Regions from separate parts of the Streptomyces krungchingensis genome, predicted to be linked through region 2. Evidence: riboswitches for the same ligand, from Rfam matches in the RefSeq annotation. Region 2 holds a riboswitch; each other region holds the start of a gene.
What was found. Region 2 has a riboswitch for S-adenosylmethionine ahead of ACSYGO_RS15250 (aminotransferase class V-fold PLP-dependent enzyme). Riboswitches for the same ligand answer to the same signal wherever they lie in the genome.

Region 1 (4,674 bases), 5.1 Mb from region 2:
CGCGAGGGCGCGGGCGATCGCCACGCGCTGCTGCTGGCCGCCGGACAACTGGCGCGGATAGGCGCCCGTCTTGTCGCCGAGGCCCACCCGGCCGAGGAGTTCGCGTGCGAGTTCCTGGGCCGCGGGCCTCGTCAGCTTCCCCGTGGCGACGGGTGCGGCGGCCACGTTGTCCAGGACGGTCAGATGGGGGAACAGGTTGAAGTTCTGGAAGACGAAGCCGATCCGGCTGCGCTGGGCCAGGATCGCCCGCTCGCCGAGCTCCTTGAGTCGCCGGCCGTGGCGGCGTACGCCGATCAGTTCGCCGTTGACGCTGACATGGCCGACCTCGGGCTTCTCCAGATGGTTGATCACCCGCAGCAGCGTCGACTTGCCGGAGCCGGACGGGCCGAGGATCACGATGACCTCGCCCGGACGGACCGTCAGGTCGATGCCGTCGAGGACGCGTTGGGTGCCGTACCACTTGTGCACGTCGTGCACCTCCAGGGCGGCGGGGCTCGCTTCGAGGGTCGATGCGGTGGTCATACGGCGGCCTCCTTGCGCAGCCGGGCCCGCAGGTCACCGAGGCCGGCGCGCGCCTTCTGCAGGGGGGTCGGCGGCAGGGTGCGCGTGGCGCCCCGGGCGAAGTGCCGCTCGACGTAGAACTGGACGACGGACACGGCGCTCGTGAGGATCAGGTACCAGACCGTGGCGACCAGCAGCAGCGGCACGATGTCGCCGGGATAGGTGCTGCCCATCGTCTGCACCGAGCCGAACAGGTCGAGCAGCGAGACGTAGAAGACCAGGGACGTGCCCTTGATCAGGCCGATCAGCTGGTTGACGTAGTTCGGGGTGATGGACCGCAGGGCCTGCGGGAGCACGATGCGGGTGAACTGGTAGCTCTTCGGCAGGCCGAGCGCCGCGGACGCCTCGTGCTGGCCCTGGTCGACGGAGAGGATTCCGCCGCGGACGACCTCGGAGGCGTACGCGGCCTCGTTGAGGCCGAGGCCGACGACGGCGACCGCCATGTCGGTGGCGAGCCGCGACTCGTCGAAGCTGACGAAGGCCGGGCCGAACGGGACGCCGAGGCTCAACGTCTTGTACAGGGCACTGAAGTTGTAGAGGAAGATCAGCACGACGATCAGCGGCACGGAGCGGAACAGCCACGTGTACAGCCAGCTCACCGCGCGCAGCACCGGGCTGCCGGAGAGCCTGGCCAGGGCGAGCAGGACCCCGCCGAGCAGTCCCAGCACGGCGCTGAGCGCGGCCACTTCGAGGGTGATGACGAGGCCGTCGAGGATCGTGGGGCGCAGGAACCAGTAGCGGAAGCGGTCCCACTGGTAGAAGGGGTTGATGGCCAGGCCGTGGACGATCTGGGCGACCAGGACCAGGACGACGGCCGTGCCGATCCAGCGGCCCGGCCTGCGCAGCGGCAGGACCCGCTGGGCCGTGAGCGGTTTCGGCGGGTGGTGGGCGGGCGGTGCCTCGGCGAGAGACACGGCGGCGCCGGGGGGTTCACTCATGAGTGCTCCAGCAAGGAGGGACACCCCGGGGCGGGCGTGCGGGCGCGACGTCGGCGCGGCGCCGTGGGACGGCCGCGGACGACGGACAGCGGGAGGACGCCGGTACCGGGGGCTGGGCGGATGGTGGGCACACCGCTGCGGCGGTGCGCGTCAGGAGTTCAGAACGCCGTCAGCCTCGACAGCGGGCACAGCCCGGGGCGCTACACAGGGCGCTGTTGACACGGAGCAGGTCGACGCAGCGGTCGGCGCACAGCAGGACGCAGCCGCGGGGCCGCCGTGCGGCCTCCCTCGAAGCTGTGTGCATCGCCGTCTCCATCGCTGTTCCCGCCCGTGGGCGCTTCGCGCTTACCGAAGGTCTTCCGGTCCGGTCCTCACCTGGGGCACCCCACCGCGACAGGAGGGTTGCCGGACAGCGAGCCAGGGCTTGTCGCTGACACTCATGACCGATCTGCGGCGTAAGTTAGGCACTTCCGGAAACCGATGTCAACGCCGGGCGGCCAGGATGACCACCTGGTGAGACCGGGTCCACGCCTTCTTGACGGCTTCGGGGAGCCCGCCGAGACTGACGGGGACGGTCACGATTGTCAGCGCCTCGTCACTCGGTTCTTCCGTGCGACGCGGTGATCGGCCCCGGCCCGCTGACAGGCAACCCTTCCACCGCGACGGGGTGCCCCGGGTGACGACCGGGTCCCGCCGGCGTGGTGGGGCAAGCGTGGTCGCGCAGGAGCGCGGACCCTGGAGCGGGACCGGTGGGAATGCCCAGGAACGATCTGACGAGACGTCTGCACATCGATCTGCAGCGGGTCTCCAGCGCCTACTAGACCGGCCGCGTCGAGCCGGTACGCAAGCGCAGTCACTCCGTTCCTCCACGGCCGCCGCCCACGGGCGGGGCCGGGACCTCGTCGTTCCCAGGGAGAGTCATGCCCAAGACATCGTCGCGCGCTTCGGATTCAGGGATCTCCAGCACATGCGGCGGCGCCGCGGCCGACGCGAGCACCTCCAACCCCGGTGCCCCGGCGCCCTGTTGCCCGCTCCCCGGGGACCCGGGCCCGGCCGCGTCCCTGCCCGGCCTCCGTCCCCGGGGCGGGGCACCGTCCGGGCCGGCCCGTGCGCCGCGCATCCGCAGCCGCATCGGAGTAGGAGCCGCCGGAGGTTTCTACCCGGTGCCCCACCGCTACGAGTTGTACCTGTCGCAGGGCTGTCCGCGGTCGCTTCGGCTGTCCGTGACCGTGCGTCTGCTGGGCCTTCAGGACTCGGTGGCGACCACGGTCCTCGTCGATCCCGCCGCGACGCCAGGGGCGTTCACCGCGCTGCGCCGTGCCTACGAGGCCACCTGGCACCACTACGAGGGCCCGTTGACCGCCCCCACGCTGTGCGACCGCTGGAGCGGACGCGTCGTCAGCAATCACACCCCCGACATCCTGCGCGATCTCGCGGGCCTCCCGGGCGGGTCCGACGCCGCCCACGTCACCACACTGCGCCCGGCCGCGCTCGCCGCGGACATCGACGCGCTGTCCCGGCTCCTCGACCGTGACGTCACACCGGCCGCCTCGGCGGACGTCCTGTGCGCGGCGCTGGAGCCGCTGGACCGCCGACTGTCCGCGCACCCTTATGTACTGGGCCGTCGGCTGACCGCCGCGGACGTGGATCTGTGGGCTGCGCTCACCCAGGCCGGCCCGGCCGGCGTCCTGGCCGACACCCTCGCCCTGCACCCCCGCCTCGACGCCTATGCGCGCCGGCTCGGCGGGCACCCCGCCTTTTGGGGTGCCCGGTGCCAGCTCACCCCGCGATCCCGGCACGACGGGTGACGGAACCCGCCCCGCCCGGCGATCCTTCACCTGCGGCAATCGCGATCGAACATCAACTGACTAGACTACGCACCCTCGTACACACGATCGCGCCACGTGCGAGCGAAGCCGTTCCCGAAGGGTTCCGACTCTTGATAGCCATCGAAGATGTCAGCAAGCGGTACGCCGACGGCACGGTGGCCGTCGACCGCCTCTCCCTCCAGATACCGGACCACTCCATCACCGTTCTCGTCGGACCCTCGGGCTGCGGCAAGACCACCACGTTGCGCATGATCAACCGCATGGTCGAGCCCAGCAGCGGAACGATCCGGGTCAACGGCGAGGACATCCGCAGCCGGCCCGTCAACGCACTGCGCCGGTCCATGGGTTACGTCATCCAGAACGCCGGGCTCTTCCAGCACCGCACGATCCTGGACAACATCGCCACGGTGCCGCGGCTCCTCGGCTGGTCCAAGGAGCGCGCCCGCGCCCGCGCCGCCGAACTCATGGAGCGGGTCGGCCTCGACCCGGGCATGGCCCGCCGTTATCCCTACCAGCTCTCCGGCGGCCAGCAGCAGCGCGTCGGCGTCGCCCGCGCGCTGGCCTCCGACCCTCCGGTCCTGCTCATGGACGAGCCGTTCTCCGCGGTCGACCCGGTCGTCCGGCGCGGCCTCCAGGAGGAGTTGCTCCGCATCCAGGAGGAACTCGGCAAGGCCATCGTGTTCGTCACCCACGACATGGACGAGGCGATCACCGTCGGGGACCGCGTCGCCGTGATGCGCACCGGAGGCAGGCTCGCCCAGTTCGCCTCGCCCGACGAGCTGCTCTCGTCGCCCGCCGACGCGTTCGTGGAGGAGTTCCTCGGCGCCGACCGGGGCATCCGCGGGCTGTCCTTCCTGTCCACCCGCGAGCTCACGCTCGACCGCACACCGGTCTTCCCCGTGGGTTCCGACTGGCAGGAGATCGCGGGCCGCGCGGACGCGCCCGCGCAGGTGCTGGTGACCGACGCCGGCGGCAGGCCGCTGGGCTGGGCCGACCCCACGGCGTGGGACGGCGAGGCCGAGGCGTTGGAGCCGCACGGGCAGACCTTCGAGGTGGGCCGCGACTCGCTGCGGGTCGCACTGGACCGGGCGGTGCTGTCGCCGACCGGCCAGGCGGTCGCGGTGGACGGCGCGGGGCAGGTGCTCGGGGTCGTCGGGCAGGAGACCATCGCCGCCGCGATCCGTGCGGCGCGCCGACAGCGGGCCGCGGACTCCGAGCCGGGCCCGTCCCAGGTCAAGGCCGTGCGATGAACGGCTTCTTCGACATACCGAGCGACCTCCAGCACAGCTATCTCGGCCTGATCTCCTGGCACATGCAGGAGGCTCTGATCCCGGTGCTGGTCGGTC
Region 2 (4,674 bases):
CGATCGTCCTCATCAAGACCAGCGTGGACCGGATCCCCGAGATCGCCGAGTCGATCGCCGCGCTGGATTCCGTCAGCGAGGTCTTCTCCGTCACGGGTACGTACGACCTGATCGCGATGGTCCGGGTGCAGGCCCACGACGACCTGGCGGACGTCATCCCCGGCAAGATCAGCAAGATCCCGGGCGTCGAGGCCACGGACACGCACGTCGCGTTCCGCACCTACTCCCAGCACGACCTGGAGGCGGCGTTCGCGATCGGGCTCGACTCCTGATCGTGTGACCGCAGCACGAAGGGCCGCCCGGTCGCCGGGCGGCCCTTGACGAGAACCCCGCTCAGACGGCGGGCACGCAGCGGCCGTCCTCCGTGCGGTACCGCCACTTCGCGCCGTCCCGCACGAGCTCCTGCACCGCGGTGACGAAGCGCTCGACGTGCTCGTCGGGGGTACCCGCGCCGAAGCTGACGCGGATCGCGTTCAGGGACTTCTCGCCGGGCGCGGCCTCCGGGGCCCCGCACTCCCCTTGCGTCTGCGGGTCGCTGCCGAGCAGGGTCCTGACCAGCGGGTGGGCGCAGAAGAGGCCGTCGCGGACACCGATGCCGTACTCGGCGGAGAGCGCCGCGGCGAAGTGCGAGCTGTTCCAGCCCTCGACGACGAAGGAGATCACCCCGACGCGCGCGGCGTCGTCGCCGAAGAGCGAGAGCACCCGCACCTCGGGTACGCCGGCGAGACCGGCGCGGACGGTGTCGATCAGGTGGCGCTCGCGGGCGACCAGCGTGTCGAAGCCGGCCTCGGTGAGCGCCTTGCAGGCGGACGCGATCGCGTAGGCGCCGATGACGTTCGGTGAACCGGCCTCGTGCCGCGCAGCGGTGTCGTGCCACTCCACGTCCACACCGCCGTCCTCCCGCCGCGACACCTTGCGGCTCGCGCCGCCGCCCGCCAGATACGGGTCGGCCTCCCGCAGCCAGTCGGCGCGGCCCGCGAGGACGCCGGCGCCGAAGGGCGCGTACAGCTTGTGCCCGGAGAAGGCGACCCAGTCGACGTCGAGGTCCCGCACCGAGACCGGGTGGTGCGGGGCCAGTTGCGCGGCGTCCAGCACGATGCGCGCGCCGTGGGCGTGCGCGGCCGCGGCCAGTTCGCGCACCGGCCAGAGCTCGCCGGTCACGTTCGAGGCGCCGGTGACGCAGACCAGGGCGGGGCCGTGGGGATCGCGGTCGGCGAGGGCCCGCTCCAGCGTCGCGACCGCCTGCCCGGGGGTGCGCGGGGCGTTCAGGTACGTCACGTGCGCGTCCCGCCAGGGCAGCAGCGAGGCGTGGTGCTCGGTCTCGAAGACGAAGACCTGGCAGCCGGCCGGAAGGGTGGCGGCGAGCAGGTTGAGCGAGTCGGTGGTGGAGCGGGTGAAGACGAGCTGGTCGTCGGAGCGGCAGTCGAGGAATTCGGCGACGGTCCGGCGGGCGTTCTCGAACAGGTCGGTGGACAGCTGCGAGAGGTAGCCGGCCCCGCGGTGCACGCTGCCGTAGTACGGGGCGTACGCGGCGACGTCGTCCCACACCCGCTGGAGGGCGGGGGCGCTGGCGGCGTAGTCGAGCGCGGCGTAGCTGACCTCGCCGCCCGTCACGAGCGGGACGGTGACATCTCGCCCGAGAACGGCCAGAGGGGCACAAACGGACCGGTCGGCGGCAACGGTGGTGACAGACATGGCGAGCTCCTGTGAGAGGCAGGCGGAATCACCGCGCGGCCGGTGCACGGGGGCACGGCTCGGCGCGGGAAAAGCGTGAAAGGGGTACGCGGAGGCGGGGCTCGACGCCCTATCGCATTCGCTTGCTCACAGAAGGCTCCCTCGAACGACCAGGACCCCTGGTGACACGAGGGGTCCGCGCTTGCCGTAGACCTCGCTGCCTACGGCCTGGTCTTCACCCGGGGCACCCCGCCACGGACGGAGGGTTGCCGGACAGCCGGCCGGGGCCTGATGGCTGTCGCTCATGACCTGGTACAGCATCTTGCCAGAAGATCTTCGACGTGCAAGGCGCAGTCCAGGATCCGGACTGCGCCCTGTGTCACATCGGGTACGGACGGCAGTGGGTCAGGCGTTGCTGACCCGCACCCACCGGTCGAGGGCCTGCTTCGCGGCCCCCGAGTCGATCGACTCGGCCGCCTGCGCCATGGCGGCACGGATCTGTTCCGTGAGCGGCGCGTCGCCCGGCGAGAGCGCCACCAGCGCCGCCGCCGAGTTCAGCAGGACCGCGTCCCGCACGGGACCGCGCTCGCCGTTCAGCAGCCGTCGCGCGACGTCCGCGTTGTACGAGGCGTCGGCACCGCGCAGGGCCTCCACCGGGACCAGCTCGATCCCGACGTCACGCGGGTCGAAGCGCTCCTCGGTCACCTTGCCGTCGCGCACGACCCAGACGCGCGAGGTCGACGTGGTGGTCAGCTCGTCGAGCCCGTCGTCGCCGCGGAAGACCAGCGAGGAGTTGCCCCGCTCGGCGAAGACACCGGCCACGATGGGTGCCATGCGCGGGTCCGCCACACCGACGGCCTGGGCCTTCACCCGTGCCGGGTTGGTCAGCGGGCCGAGGATGTTGAACGTCGTCCGGATCCCCAGCTGGCCGCGCGCGGCGGCCACGTGACGCAGCGCCGGATGGAACTTCACGGCGAAGCAGAGGGTGATCCCGGCCTCCTCGGCCACCTCGGCGACCCGCTTCGGCGTCAGTTCCAGATTGACGCCGAGCTTCTCCAGGACGTCCGAGGCGCCCGAGGCCGACGACGCGGCCCGGTTGCCGTGCTTGACGACCTTGGCGCCGGTCCCGGCGACCACGATCGCGGACATCGTGGAGATGTTCACCGTCTTCGCGCCGTCGCCGCCCGTCCCGACGATGTCCACCGCCGGGCCCGGCACCTCGATCACATTGGCGTGCTCGTACATCGTCCGGACGAGTCCGGAGATCTCCTCGACCGTCTCGCCCTTGGCGCGCAGCGCCACCGCGAAGCCGGCGATCTGCGCGTCCGTCGCCTCGCCGCGCATGATGCGGTCCATCGCCCACGCCGTGTCGTCGGCGCTCTGGTCACGGCCGTCGAGCAGGCCGTTCAGTACCTCGGGCCAGGAACGGCCCGCCGCGATGTCGCCTCCAGCGGGGGTCACAGCACTCATATGCCGCTCCTGGGTTCGTAGACACGTACAAAAGGCGGGTACGCACGCACGTACCGGCAGGCTCCACCCTATCCAGCCCGGAGGACGGCAAAGAGCCCCGTCCATGCAATGGACGGGGCTCCAGCCGTGGCGATCAGCAGGATCGGTGGGTGATCAGTGGTGGCCGTGGCCGCTCGTGATCTCCTTGTACTCCTCGACCGTGGGCTTGGGGATCTGGTTGTCCTCCCCGTAGAAGCCCTTGCTCAGCTTGGCGCGCAGTCGCTCCGGGCCGTTGACCTTGCGCTCGACACCGTTCTCGTCGACCGTCGGGCCGATCTCGGCCGGCTTGTACTGCTCGTGCGCGGTGAGCGTGTGCAGCGCGTCCTGGCTGAGCGGCTCGTGGACCTCGATGAACTCACCGTGCGGCAGGCGCTTGATGATGCCCGACTCGCGGCCGTGCAGCACCTTGTCCCGGTCGCGGCGCTGGAGGCCGAGGCAGATCCGCTTGGTGGCGATGAAGACCAGCACCGGCACGACGAAGAACGCGATCCGGACGAACCAGGTGATCGAGTTGATCGACAGGTGGAAGTGCGTGGCCCAGAGGTCGTTGCCACCACCGACGAGCAGGACGAAGTACCAGCTGATCCAGGCGGCACCGAACGCGGTCCGGGTCGGGACGTTGCGCGGGCGGTCCAGGATGTGGTGCTCGCGCTTGTCGCCGGTGACCCAGGACTCGATGAACGGGTAGACCGCGATCGCGACCAGGACCAGCGGGAAGATGATCAGCGGGATGAACACACCCAGGACGAGCGTGTGACCCCAGAAATTGATCTCCCAGCCGGGCATGACACGGATCAGACCCTCGGAGAAGCCCATGTACCAGTCGGGCTGGGCGCCCGTGGACACCTGGTCCGGACGGTACGGGCCCAGGGACCAGATCGGGTTGATCGAGGCGATCGCCGCGATGGCCGCGATGACACCGAAGACCAGGAAGAAGAAGCCTCCGGCCTTGGCCATGTAGACCGGCAGCAGCGGCATGCCGACGACGTTGTTGTTCGTCTTGCCGGGGCCCGCGTACTGCGTGTGCTTGTGGTAGAAGACCAGGATCAGGTGGCCGACGACCAGGCCGAGCATGATGCCCGGCAGCAGCAGCACGTGCACCGAGTAGAAGCGGGCCACGAAGTCGCCGCCCGGGAACTCGCCGCCGAAGAGGAAGAACGACAGGTACGTGCCGACGATCGGCACGGACAGGATCGCGCCCTCCATGAAGCGGACACCGGTGCCGGAGAGCAGGTCGTCCGGGAGCGAGTAGCCGGTGAAGCCGGTGAACATGCCCAGGACGAACAGCAGGAATCCGAAGATCCAGTTGACCTCACGGGGCTTGCGGAACGCACCCGTGAAGAACACGCGCATCATGTGCACGAACATGCCGGCGAGGAAGATCAGCGCCGCCCAGTGGTGGATCTGCCGGATCAGCAGACCACCGCGCACATCGAAGGAGATGTGCATGGTCGAGTTGAACGCCTCGGACATCAGCTGGCCCTGCAGCGG
Region 3 (4,674 bases), 1.7 Mb from region 2:
CGCGCTCGCGGCGCTCGCCCCCAAGGTCGCCTCCGTCGCCGTGATCACGGGCCGCCCGGCCGGGGTCGCGGTCCGCAAGGGCGGCTTCACGGACGTGCCGGGCCTGGAGCACCTGGTGGTCCTCGGCCACTACGGCGCGGAGCGCTGGGACGCGGTGAGCGGCACGGTCACCGCCCCCGCGCCGCACCCCGGCGTCGCCGCCGTCCGGGCCGAGCTGCCCGGGGTGCTGGACCGGGTCGGCGCCTGGCAGGGCACCTGGATCGAGGAGAAGGGCCGGGCCGTCGCCGTGCACACCCGGCGGGCGAGCGATCCGCAGGCCGCGTTCGAGGCCCTGCGCGAGCCGCTGACGGACCTGGCGACCCGCCACGGCCTGATCGTCGAACCGGGCCGCCTGGTCCTGGAGTTGCGCCCGCCGGGCATGGACAAGGGGGTCGCGCTCCTGGAGTACGCCCGTGAGATCGGCGCCGAGTCCGTCCTGTACGCGGGTGATGACCTGGGCGACCTGCCGGCGTTCGCCGCGGTCGACAAGCTCCGCTCCGACGGCGTCCCCGGCCTTCTCGTGTGCAGCGGCAGTTCCGAGGTCGCCGAACTGGCCGACCGGTCCGACACGGTGGTGGACGGCCCGGGCGGCGTCGTGCGCCTGCTGGCGGCGCTGGCGGCTCAGCTCGGCTGAGTGCCGCCGAGTGCCTCCAGCGCGTGCAGCTGCTCCAGGAACCAACGTGAGGGCGGCAGCGCGGTCGCCGCGGCGGCGAGCCGCTTGGTGCGCTCCGCCCGCTCGTGGGCCGGCATGGTCAGCGCCTCGTGCAGCGCCCGCGCCGTGCCGGTCACGTCGAAAGGATTGATCTCGATCGCGTCCTCGCGCAGCTCCTCGTAGGCGCCGGCCTCCCGGGACAGCACCAGCGCGCAGCCCTCGTCGGAGACGACGGGGACCTCCTTGGCGACGAGGTTCATGCCGTCACGGATCGGGTTGACGAGGGCCACGTCGGCGAGCCGGTAGGCGGCCAGCGACCGGGCGAAGTCGTCCTTGACGTGCAGCACGACCGGGGTCCATCCCGGCTTCCCGTACCGGGAGTTGATCTCCTCGGCGAGCCGCTGCACCTCGGCGGTGTAGTCGCGGTAGACGGCCAGGTCCTGGCGCGAGGGGTACGCGAAGGCGACGTGCACGACGCGCTCGTGCCACTCGGGGTGGTCGTCGAGCAGCTGCCGGTACGCCAGCAGCCCGCGCACGATGTTCTTCGACAGTTCGGTCCGGTCGACCCGCACGATGGTCCTGCGGCCCTCGCCGATCTGCTCGCGCAGCGCGGCCATCCGCTCGTCGACGTCCGGTTCGTGCGCGCGCCGGCGCAGGAAGTCCGCGTCCGCGCCGAGGCCGTGCACACCGATCTCGGTGGACCGCACCGGTGGGCGGCCGGTCGGGGTGTGGTCGACGGCCCTGCGTGGGTCGCCGCTCGGCCAGCTGGGGAAGATCCGCTCGCCGTCGGTCTGTCCGGCACAGATCATGAAGGCGTGGGCCCAGCGCCAGGTGAGGAAGCCGAGCCGGTCGGCGCCGAGCATGCCCCACACCAGCTGGGCGCGGATGTCGTCCGGCAGCATCCGGAAGTACTCCGGCGGGGCCCAGGGCGTGTGCGAGAAATGGCCGATCCTGAGGTCCGGGCGCAGCTCGCGCAGCATGCCGGGCACCAGGCACAGGTGGTAGTCCTGCACGATCACCACGGCACCCTCGGCCGCGGCGTCGGCCAGGGCCTCGGCGAACGCGCGGTTGTACGTCTCGTAGGCGGCCCACCGGCGCCGGAACTCCGCGTCGAAGACCGGCTCCAGGGGCGTCTGGTAGAGCATGTGGTGCACGAACCAGAGGACCGAGTTCGCGATGCCGTTGTAGGCGTCGGAGTGCACCTCGGCGTCGATGTCGAGCATGCGTACGCCCTCCTCGGCGACCCCGCGGCGCACCGCCTCGCGGTCGCCGTCGCCGAGCGCCGAGCACACCCACAGGGCGCCCGCGTCGGGACCGATCGCGGAGAGGCCGGAGACCAGCCCGCCGCCTCCCCGCCGGGCGTGCAGCGAACCGTCCTCGCGCACCTCGTACGAGACCGGGCCGCGGTTGGACGCGACGAGAATGCGGTGGGCAGCGCCCTGCGCAGAAGCCGTGGAAGCCATACGCCTCAACCTAGCCCGGCCCGGAAACGCTCAAACGTACGGACGACGGTACGAACAGGCCGTATACGACCGGCGGAGTCGGTCACTCCGTGTTTTCGCAGACCGGGGCTATGCCACTCTGCGTGACTGGTATTCGGCGATGTCCGCCATCGGTGGCCGCTCCTCCGTGTCGACGGAGTAGGTGCGCGGCTCGAAGCCGTCCTCGCCCCGCTCGAACTGGGTGAGGGCCGGGCGGACGAGGTGCCCGCGGGCCAGCCGGAGCTGCGCGGTGCGGTAGATGGCGGCGGCCATCCGGCCGAGCGCCTGGCCGTCCTGGTGACGGTGCTTGCGGACGCCGACGTCGACCTGGGCGAGGGCGTCCAGGCCCACCAGGTGCAGCGCGTCGACGAGCATGCCCAGTTCGACGCCGTACCCGACGGGGAACGGCAGCTGTTCGAGCAGGGAGCGGCGGGCCGCGTACTCGCCGCCCAGCGGCTGGACGAACCCCGCGAGCTGCGGCCAGTGCATGTTGAGCAGGGGACGGGCCATGAGCTCGGTGACACGGCCGCCCTGACCGGCCGCCGTCGCGCCGGACGCGGAACCGTCGGACACGGTCAGCGGCCGGTCGTACATGGCCTTGACGAGGTCCACACCCGGTTCGGTGAGCAGCGGGCCCACGATCCCGGCGACGAAGTCCGAGGAGAACTCCTTCAGATCGGCGTCGATGAAGCAGATGATGTCCCCGCTCGTCACGAGCAGCGACCGCCACAGGACCTCGCCCTTGCCGGGCACGGCCGGGATGCGCGGCAGGATGGCGTCGCGGTGCACGACCCGCGCGCCCGCGGCGGCGGCTACCTCGGAGGTGCGGTCCGTGGAGCCCGAGTCGACGACGACGATCTCGTCGACGAGGGGGACCTGTTCCATCAGGTCGTGACGGATGATCGCGACGATGTCGCCGACCGTCTCCTCCTCGTCGAGGGCGGGCAGGACCACACTGACCGTCGAACTGGTGGCGCGTTTCGCGGCCATGAGCTTGTGGAGCGGGCGATCGGACACGGACCAGGAGCGTGTGCCCAGCCAGCGCTCAACTTCTTCCAGCACAGTCTGCGGCTCCTCACTGTTTGATCACATGCTCTCATCGGCATGCCCGCCGTGGCAGCGGCTGATCGGCTAGGGGGTTCGGTTCGGATCAGCCCGGGTCCGCGAGATCCAAACGAAACCCCCTGGGGTCGTCTCGCGGTTCGGACGACTGGTTCAACTGTCCTGGCCGTCGGTTACAGTCTTGAACAACGCGGATGACCATCGCATGTCCTGGATCGTCGGCGCGTAAGCAGTTCAACAGTCAAACAATCAAATACCGCTCATCCAGAGGGGCAGAGGGATACGGCCCGATGAAGCCCCGGCAACCCTCCAGCCGGTCTCGTACCGATCGACATCTCGATCGCACCGCGAGGCTCCCGGCTCGGGAAGGTGCCAAATCCGTCTCACGGCGAGATGCGTCGTGAGGAAGATGAGGAGAAAGGGCCTCGCCTCCATGGCTGCGCAGACAGTTGCAACCACCACGAACTCCGTCGACCTCGGTCCCGCCGCCGCCCTCTCGTGCCGGGAGTGCGGCCACCGCGTGCCCCTCGGCCCGGTCTTCGCCTGCGAGGAGTGTTTCGGCCCGCTGGAGATCGCGTACGACTACTCGGCCTACGACGCCGAGGAACTCCGCAAGCGCATCGAAGCGGGCCCCGCGAACATCTGGCGCTACGCCCCCCTGCTGCCCGTCCCCGCGGACGTCGCCGAGAAGCCGAACATCAACCCCGGCTGGACCAAGCTCGTCAAGGCCGACAACCTCGCCCGCGAACTGGGCGTGACCGGCGGCCTCTACGTGAAGGACGACTCCGGCAACCCGACGCACTCCTTCAAGGACCGCGTCGTCGCGCAGGCCCTGGAGGCCGCCCGCGCCTTCGGCTTCACCACCCTGTCCTGCTCCTCCACCGGCAACCTCGCGGGCGCCGTCGGCGCCGCCGCGGCCCGCGCCGGCTTCCGCTCCTGCGTGTTCATCCCGCACGACCTGGAGCAGGGCAAGGTCGTCATGGCCGCGGTCTACGGCGGCGAACTCGTCGGCATCCAGGGCAACTACGACGACGTGAACCGCTTCTGCTCCGAGCTGATCGGCGACCCGGCCGGCGAGGGCTGGGGCTTCGTCAACGTCAACCTGCGCCCGTACTACGCGGAGGGCTCCAAGACCCTCGCGTACGAGATCTGCGAGCAGCTCGGCTGGAAGCTCCCGGACCAGCTGGTCGTCCCGATCGCCTCCGGCTCCCAGCTGACGAAGATCGACAAGGGTCTCCAGGAGCTGATCAAGCTCGGCCTCGTCGAGGACAGGCCGTACAAGATCTTCGGCGCCCAGGCCGAGGGCTGCTCGCCGGTCTCCGTCGCCTACAAGGCCGGGCAGGACGTCGTCCGCCCGCAGAAGCCGGACACCATCGCCAAGTCGCTGGCCATCGGCAACCCGGCCGACGGTCCGTACGTGCTCGACATCGCGCGGCGCAC

Region 1: another riboswitch for S-adenosylmethionine. It lies ahead of ACSYGO_RS37060 (putative leader peptide); the one in region 2 lies ahead of ACSYGO_RS15250 (aminotransferase class V-fold PLP-dependent enzyme).
Region 3: another riboswitch for S-adenosylmethionine. It lies ahead of thrC (threonine synthase); the one in region 2 lies ahead of ACSYGO_RS15250 (aminotransferase class V-fold PLP-dependent enzyme).

Annotation. Positions count from the first base shown of each region.
Region 1 is NZ_JBPUKY010000001.1:8,537,731-8,542,404, reverse strand. It holds gene ACSYGO_RS37070 (amino acid ABC transporter ATP-binding protein) at 1-522, opposite strand, end outside; gene ACSYGO_RS37065 (amino acid ABC transporter permease) at 519-1,499, opposite strand; SAM riboswitch class IV at 1,836-1,944, opposite strand; SAM riboswitch class IV at 2,073-2,218, shown strand; gene ACSYGO_RS37060 (putative leader peptide) at 2,255-2,320, shown strand; gene ACSYGO_RS37055 (glutathione S-transferase C-terminal domain-containing protein) at 2,663-3,307, shown strand; gene ACSYGO_RS37050 (ABC transporter ATP-binding protein) at 3,439-4,578, shown strand; gene ACSYGO_RS37045 (ABC transporter permease) at 4,575-4,674, shown strand, end outside.
Region 2 is NZ_JBPUKY010000001.1:3,418,903-3,423,576, forward strand. It holds gene ACSYGO_RS15245 (Lrp/AsnC family transcriptional regulator) at 1-272, shown strand, start outside; gene ACSYGO_RS15250 (aminotransferase class V-fold PLP-dependent enzyme) at 334-1,695, opposite strand; SAM riboswitch class IV at 1,868-1,984, opposite strand; gene trpD (anthranilate phosphoribosyltransferase) at 2,080-3,144, opposite strand; gene qcrB (cytochrome bc1 complex cytochrome b subunit) at 3,298-4,674, opposite strand, start outside.
Region 3 is NZ_JBPUKY010000001.1:5,098,236-5,102,909, reverse strand. It holds gene otsB (trehalose-phosphatase) at 1-673, shown strand, start outside; gene ACSYGO_RS22380 (alpha,alpha-trehalose-phosphate synthase (UDP-forming)) at 661-2,154, opposite strand; gene ACSYGO_RS22375 (glucosyl-3-phosphoglycerate synthase) at 2,263-3,234, opposite strand; SAM riboswitch class I at 3,492-3,650, shown strand; gene thrC (threonine synthase) at 3,668-4,674, shown strand, end outside.